2 linked regions of the Tistrella mobilis genome follow. The protein of the gene in region 1 binds, or shares a complex with, the protein of each later gene. Links are inferred from orthologs where the notes say so. Each region holds a gene or a part of one and is shown in the gene's direction. Other genes may lie near its edges.

Region 1 (3,035 bases):
TGCCGAGGATGCGCGACGCGATACGCTCGGGGTGGAAGGTCTCAAGCTGGTCGAGCTTTTCGCCCTGGCCCAGCAGCTTGATCGGCTTGCCGGTCACCGAGCGCATGGCCAGCGCCGCACCGCCGCGGGCGTCGCCGTCGACGCGGGTCAGCGCGATGCCGGTCAGACCGACCCGGTCCTGAAAGGTCTTGGCAATGGTCACCGCGTCCTGGCCGGTCATGGCGTCGGCGACCAGGATGGTTTCGTGCGGGCGGGCCTTCGACTTGACCGCCGCGACCTCGTCCATCAGCACATCGTCGATGTGCAGCCGGCCGGCGGTGTCGAGGATGACGACGTCATAGCCTTCCCGGGCCGCGATCTTCATCGCGCGCTCGGCAATGGCGACCGGCTTTTCGCCGAAGACGATCGGCAGGCTGCCGACCTCGGCCTGCTTCGCCAGCACTTCCAGCTGCTGCTGCGCCGCCGGACGGTAGACGTCGAGCGAGGCGAGCAGGACGCGCTTCTTGTCGCGCAGCCGGAACCGGCGGGCGAGCTTGGCGGAGGTGGTGGTCTTGCCCGAGCCCTGCAGGCCGACCATCATGATCGCGACCGGCGCGGGTGCGTTCAGGTCGACCTCGACCGCATCGCCGCCCAGCATCTCCGTCAGGTGGTCGTGGACGATCTTGATGACCATCTGCGCGGGATTGATACCGCGCAGCACCTCCTGGCCGACGGCGCGTTCGCGCACGGCAGAGATGAAGTCCTTGACGACGGGGAGGGCAACGTCGGCTTCCAGCAGCGCGATGCGCACTTCGCGCAGCGCCGCGGTCACGTCGGCTTCGGTCAGCGCACCACGGCGCTTCAGGCGGTCGAAGACCTCGCCGAGCCGGCCGGTCAGATTCTCGAACATCGTATCGGTTTCCGTCTCGCTCGGAGCGGGCCTGCGACGATCGCCGGCCTCTGATGCTCCCATCGGCGGGGACACATGCCTTCGTCGCCGAAGGTCTGTATCGCCCGACCGGGCGGGCGCCGGCCGGCCCCCGGCATCGGCGCCCGTTTCGGGTCGTGATGCTGAAGATCGATCGGCGTGACGTTCCGCACAAGGGCAATGGCGACGGAATGTCGCCCGCCTTCGCGCGAAGATCAGGCTTGTGACTCAGTCCGGGGGTGCTTGTCAAGCCGCTGCCGCAAGGCGGCCATTGCCGCGGCCGCGCCGACAGGCTAGAACCCGCGGATGTGCATGACGATCCGCCATGGCGCCGGCCCGGGATCCCGCAGCTGTCGGGCCCCCGAAACCGGCGGAACCGGTGCCCCGGCGCCGGTGGTCCGCCTCGCGAGCGAGGCGGAGACGGAGGCCTTTGCCCGGAGCCTCGCCCCCGTGATGGCTGCGGGCGGCATGGTCCTGCTCGACGGCGATCTGGGCGCCGGCAAGACCGCATTTTCGCGTGCGCTGATCCGCGCCCTTGCCGGTGCCGCGATCGAGGTGCCGAGCCCCACCTTCACGCTCGTCCAGCAGTATGACCTGCCGGACATTCAGGTCGTCCATGCCGATCTCTACCGGATCGAGGATCCGGACGAGATCGACGAGCTGGGGCTGTGGGAGGCTGCGGAAGACGGGCTCGCATTGATCGAATGGCCCGATCGCGCCGGCGGCCGGCTCGATCCGGGCGCGCTCCGCCTGTCGATCACCATTGCGCCCGACGGCGCCCGGCTGGTGACGCTCCACCCCTCGGGCGACTGGACGGCCCGGCTTGGCCACCTTACCTCTGGGAACCCGGCCACGCCCGGTTCACCGCCACGGACATGCTCATGACCGATACCCCTTCCGCAGCCCCGGTCCCGACCGATGCCCGCGATCTCGATCGCGCCCGCTTCGTCGCCCGTGCCGGCTGGCGCGGTGCCGAACGCACGGTGCTGGCGGGCGATGCCTCGTTCCGGCGCTATGACCGGCTGAAGCTCGATCGCCAGACCGCCGTGCTGATGGACGCGCCGCCGCCGCATGAAGATGTGCGCCCCTTCCTGAAGGTGGCGGCACATCTGAAAGCGATGGGATATGCCGCGCCAACCATCCTGGCGGCCGACCCCGAGACCGGCTTCGTGCTGCAGGAGGATCTGGGCGACGATCTGGTCCGGGTGGTGCTGGACCGCGACCCGACGCTTGAGACGGCGATCTATGCGGCTGCGGTCGACTTGCTGGCCGATCTTCATGATCGCCCGGGGGCGGCGGCGCTGGATGTGCCGGTCTACGACGCGGCGACGCTCGAACGCGAGGCGCTGCTGCTGATCGACTGGTACTGGCCGCTGGCGCTTGGCCGGGGGGCGACCGCGACCGAACGCGCGGGCTTTCTCGACCGGCTGAGACCGCTGATCGACCAGGTGGCGCGGCCCGAGGTTCTGGTGCTGCGCGATTATCATGCCGAAAATCTGCTGTGGATGCCGGCCCGGCGCGGCTTGTCGCGGGTAGGGCTGATCGACTTCCAGGACGCGCTGATCGGCCATCCCGGCTATGATCTGGTTTCGCTGCTGGAGGATGCCCGCCGCGACGTCGCACCGGATCTGGCCGAGGCGATGGTGGAGCGCTATCTGCGCCGCAGGCGGGATGCTCTGGACGGCGACGCGTTCCGCACTGAACTGGCCATTCTGGGTGCCCAGCGCAACATGAAGATCGCCGGCATCTTCGCAAGGCTGCATCTGCGCGACGGCAAGCCGCGCTACCTGAACTACCAGCCGCGGGTCTGGGGGCTGATCGAACGGGATCTCGTGCATCCCGCCCTGCACGATCTGGCCGATTGGCTGGACGAGGCCCTGCCCTGGGATGCCCGCGGCTGCACCGGGCCGCGCGACCGGAACGCGGCCGGTACGACGACCACCGAAGGAGATCCCGCATGACCACGACCGATCCCACCCGCTTTGCCGGCGCACCCCGGACGGCCATGGTGCTGGCGGCAGGGCTCGGCACCCGCATGCGGCCCCTGACTGAAACCCGCCCCAAGCCGCTGGTGGAGGTGGCCGACCGGCCCCTGATCGACTGGACGCTGGACCGGCTGACCGAGACC
Region 2 (3,096 bases), 160 kb from region 1 along the record:
CGGCCGGCGGGGTCGCGACTGGCGAGAGCTGCGATCGGTGTGCGGCAGGAGCCGTCGAGGACGGCGAGCAGCGCCCGTTCGGCGATCACCGCCAGTGCGGTTTCGCCGTCGTCGAGCGCGCCCACCCAGGCATTGGTGCGATCATCACCGCTGCGGGTCTCAACGCCGATGGCGCCCTGGGCCACCGCCGGCAGCATCACCGCCGGATCGATCGGGCTGCGGTCGACCTCGGTCAGCTGCAGCCGGTTAAGCCCCGCCATGGCGAGCAGGGTGGCGTCGATCCGCCCCTCGCGCAGGCGCGACAGCCGGGTCTGAACATTGCCGCGGAGCGGCACGACCGTCAGGTCGGGGCGGGCGGCGAGCAGCTGGGCCTGACGGCGCAGGCTGGCGGTGCCGATCACGGCCCCGGCCGGCAGGTCGTCGAGGCTGCGGGCCTTGAGCGACAGGAAGGCGTCGCGCGGATCCTCGCGCGGCAGCAGGGCGGTGATCGCCAGCCCTTCGGGCAGCTCGGTCGGCATGTCCTTCATGGAATGGACCGCAAGATCGATGGCGCCGGTGATCAGCGCCTCCTCGATCTCTTTGGTGAACAGGCCCTTGCCGCCCAGCTCGACCAGGGTCCGATCCTGAACCTGATCGCCGGTGGTACGGATGATGACGATCTCGACCGCGCCGGCTGCGGCGAGGGCCGGATCGAGTGCAGCCAGCCGTCCGCGAACCTCGTTCGCCTGTGCGAGGGCGAGCGGGCTGCCACGGGTGCCGATGCGGAGGAGCGGATGCGTGACCATGATGGCCCTGTGTTAGTGCCTGACGTGCGCTTTGGGAAGTGGTAATCGGCGGCCTGAGCCGCTACCTCTTGCCGCGGTCCCACCCGCGAACCGGAACCCTGCCCGATGACCGCGTCCGCCGCCAGCCTTTCTGATCCCGCCGCTGCCGAACGTCCCCGCATCTGTCTCGGTATCGAGACCAGCTGCGACGAGACGGCGGCCGCTGTGGTGGTGTCCGATCCGGCCGCGCAGCCGGGGCAGGGGCGGCCGCTTGGCACCATCCGCGCCCATCTGGTGCTCTCTCAGATCGCCGAGCATCAGGGTTTCGGCGGCGTGGTGCCCGAGATCGCGGCACGCGCTCATATCGACCATCTTGACCGGCTGGTTGCGGCCACGCTGGACGAAGCGAAGCTGGGCCTGGGCGATCTGGATGCGATCGCGGTCACCTCGGGGCCGGGGTTGATCGGCGGTGTGATGGTCGGGCTGATGACCGCCAAGGGGCTGGCGCTGGGCGCGGGCGTGCCGCTGCTCGGCATCAATCATCTGGAGGCGCATGCGCTGACCGCCCGCCTCACCCATGGCGTCGCCTTTCCCTTCCTGCTGCTGCTGGTCTCGGGCGGCCATTGCCTGATCGCCGAAGTTACCGGCCTCGGGCAGTATCGCCGTCTGGGCGCCACCATCGATGACGCAGTGGGTGAAGCCTTCGACAAGACCGCCCGTCTGCTGGGTCTCGGCTATCCCGGCGGGCCGGCGGTCGAAGTGGCCGCCCGCGACGGCGATCCCGCCCGTTTTGCCTTTCCGCGGCCGATGATCGGCCGGCCGGATTGCGACTTCTCGTTTTCGGGCCTCAAGACCGCGGTCCGTCAGGAGGCGGAGCGGATCCGGGTGCTGAGCCGGCAGGACGTCGCCGATCTGGCGGCGAGCTTTCAGGCCGCGGTGTCCGACAGCGTCGCCGACCGGGTCGGCCGCGCGGCCAAGGCATTCGTCGCCATCCATGGCCGCGGCCATGCGCTGGTCGTGGCCGGCGGCGTTGCCGCCAACACCGCACTGCGCACCCGGCTGACCGATGTCGCCGCCCGGCGCGGCCTGCATCTGATCGCCCCCCCCGTCAGGCTGTGTACGGACAACGGCGCGATGATTGCCTGGGCAGGTCTGGAGCATCTGGCAGCCGGCGGCGATCTGCCCGCCGGAGACGGCCTTGCTCTGATCCCCCGCGCCCGCTGGCCGCTCGACCCCGATGCCGGGCAGACCGTGGCTGGTGGGCGGGGGCGGCATCGGGGCTGATCCGGCCGTGGGTTCGGATATCCGCAAGGAGTTCGACCGGGCGCCCGGGGATGTCCCCATCGAGCAGAATTGTCTGTGGGAAGGGGCGGTCTCCGGTCGGGATGTGCGTGCCCTGTCCAGGGCTGGCCGACAGGCTCGGCCCCGGCCGACGGGGCGTCGGCGCCGGTGCAGGCGGCTCGGCCCCGTCCTCAGGCGGGCAACTCATCCTCTGCCGTGGCCTTGGGAAGGTCGCTCTCCAGCCCCTCGAAAGAGAGATCGAGCAGCTGGGTGAACTGGCCGGCACGGCGGCGGCGGTCATAGAAACCGATATGCCGGCGCAGCAGCAGATCGGCCCGGTTGCGCAGCCGGATCGCGGTCAGGGTATCCATGCCGCGGGTTTCGGGGAAGTGCAGGGCGGTTGCGAGATCGCCACCGATCAACCCGCGCGAGATGCCGTAGAGCTGCCGTACCAGCTTGCGGCGCAAATCGGGGTCATCGACCCCGGCGGCCATCGGGGCGGAATTGATCAGCCCGTTGGCGAGCACGATGCCTTCGATCTCGGGCGGCGGTTCCATCATCCGGCCGATCCGGAACAGCTGCTGGGCCTCGATTTCATGGCGCGGCAGCAGCTCGGCCGGCACACCGGCCAGATGGCCGGCCATGCGCCAGATCATCATGAAGGCGCGGCGTTCTTCGGGGAACAGCTCCACACCCAGCACCCGGGCGCGCTCCAGAAGCCGGCCCGACAGCGCGGCATTCATGAAGGCGATATGGGCGGCACTGAGCGGCGTACCCCAGTCTGCATGGTTCCAGTCGGGAGAGCGGGCGGTCAGGAGGCGCAGACGGGCATGCATGAGCCGGATGCGCAGCGCCATCTTCCAGCCTTCGCCGAACGTGCCGAGCCCGCCCGGCAGGAAAATTTCGGACAGCAGCTGGTTGTTCTGGCGGAAGCGCCGGCCGGCCTGATCCCCCAGCCGGCCGCTGGTGATGAAGGCCTTGGCGATCAGGGTCGAATAGGCTTCGACCAGCGAGCCCGCGACGAAGGCCGCGAGAAACATGCGTGAATTGC

Evidence for each region.
Region 2: the proteins of tsaE (region 1) and tsaD are in contact, whole or in part, in a crystal structure (PDB 6N9A), measured with the Thermotoga maritima proteins. The link is inferred for Tistrella mobilis from one-to-one orthologs. Residues at the interface, in WP_004082108.1 of Thermotoga maritima: Leu37, Gly38, Lys46, Lys57, Val59, Lys60, Ser61, Thr63, Phe64, Thr65, Leu66, Met67, Val69, Pro71, Tyr82, Arg83, Leu84, Asp86, Asp88, Phe89, Asp93, Ile128, Asp130, Glu131, Arg134; in WP_004082750.1 of Thermotoga maritima: Cys10, Asp11, Arg49, His50, Leu82, Gly84, Gly135, Gly136, Glu154, Thr155, Leu156, Asp157, Asp158, Ser159, Glu162, Asp165, Lys166, Arg169, Leu170, Tyr175, Lys213, Thr214, Leu217, Tyr218, Gln221, Arg222, Asn324.

What each region holds. Positions count from the first base shown.
Region 1 is NZ_CP121017.1:4,595,248-4,598,282, reverse strand. What follows is about bases 284-3,005. They hold tsaE (tRNA (adenosine(37)-N6)-threonylcarbamoyltransferase complex ATPase subunit type 1 TsaE), read left to right. Parts: upstream 284-1,219; coding sequence 1,220-1,792; downstream 1,793-3,005. Other genes in these bases: P7L68_RS26315 (nucleotidyltransferase family protein), read left to right, coding at 2,865-3,005; P7L68_RS26320 (aminoglycoside phosphotransferase family protein), read left to right, coding at 1,789-2,868; ffh (signal recognition particle protein), read right to left, coding at 284-889. In the rest of the region: more of ffh, read right to left, coding at 1-283; more of P7L68_RS26315, read left to right, coding at 3,006-3,035. UniProt on the Escherichia coli protein: Required for the formation of a threonylcarbamoyl group on adenosine at position 37 (t(6)A37) in tRNAs that read codons beginning with adenine.
Region 2 is NZ_CP121017.1:4,437,196-4,440,291, reverse strand. The notes cover bases 187-2,969. They hold tsaD (tRNA (adenosine(37)-N6)-threonylcarbamoyltransferase complex transferase subunit TsaD), read left to right. Parts: upstream 187-890; coding sequence 891-2,048; downstream 2,049-2,969. Other genes in these bases: P7L68_RS25570 (oxygenase MpaB family protein), read right to left, coding at 2,237-2,969; hemC (hydroxymethylbilane synthase), read right to left, coding at 187-785. In the rest of the region: more of hemC, read right to left, coding at 1-186; more of P7L68_RS25570, read right to left, coding at 2,970-3,096.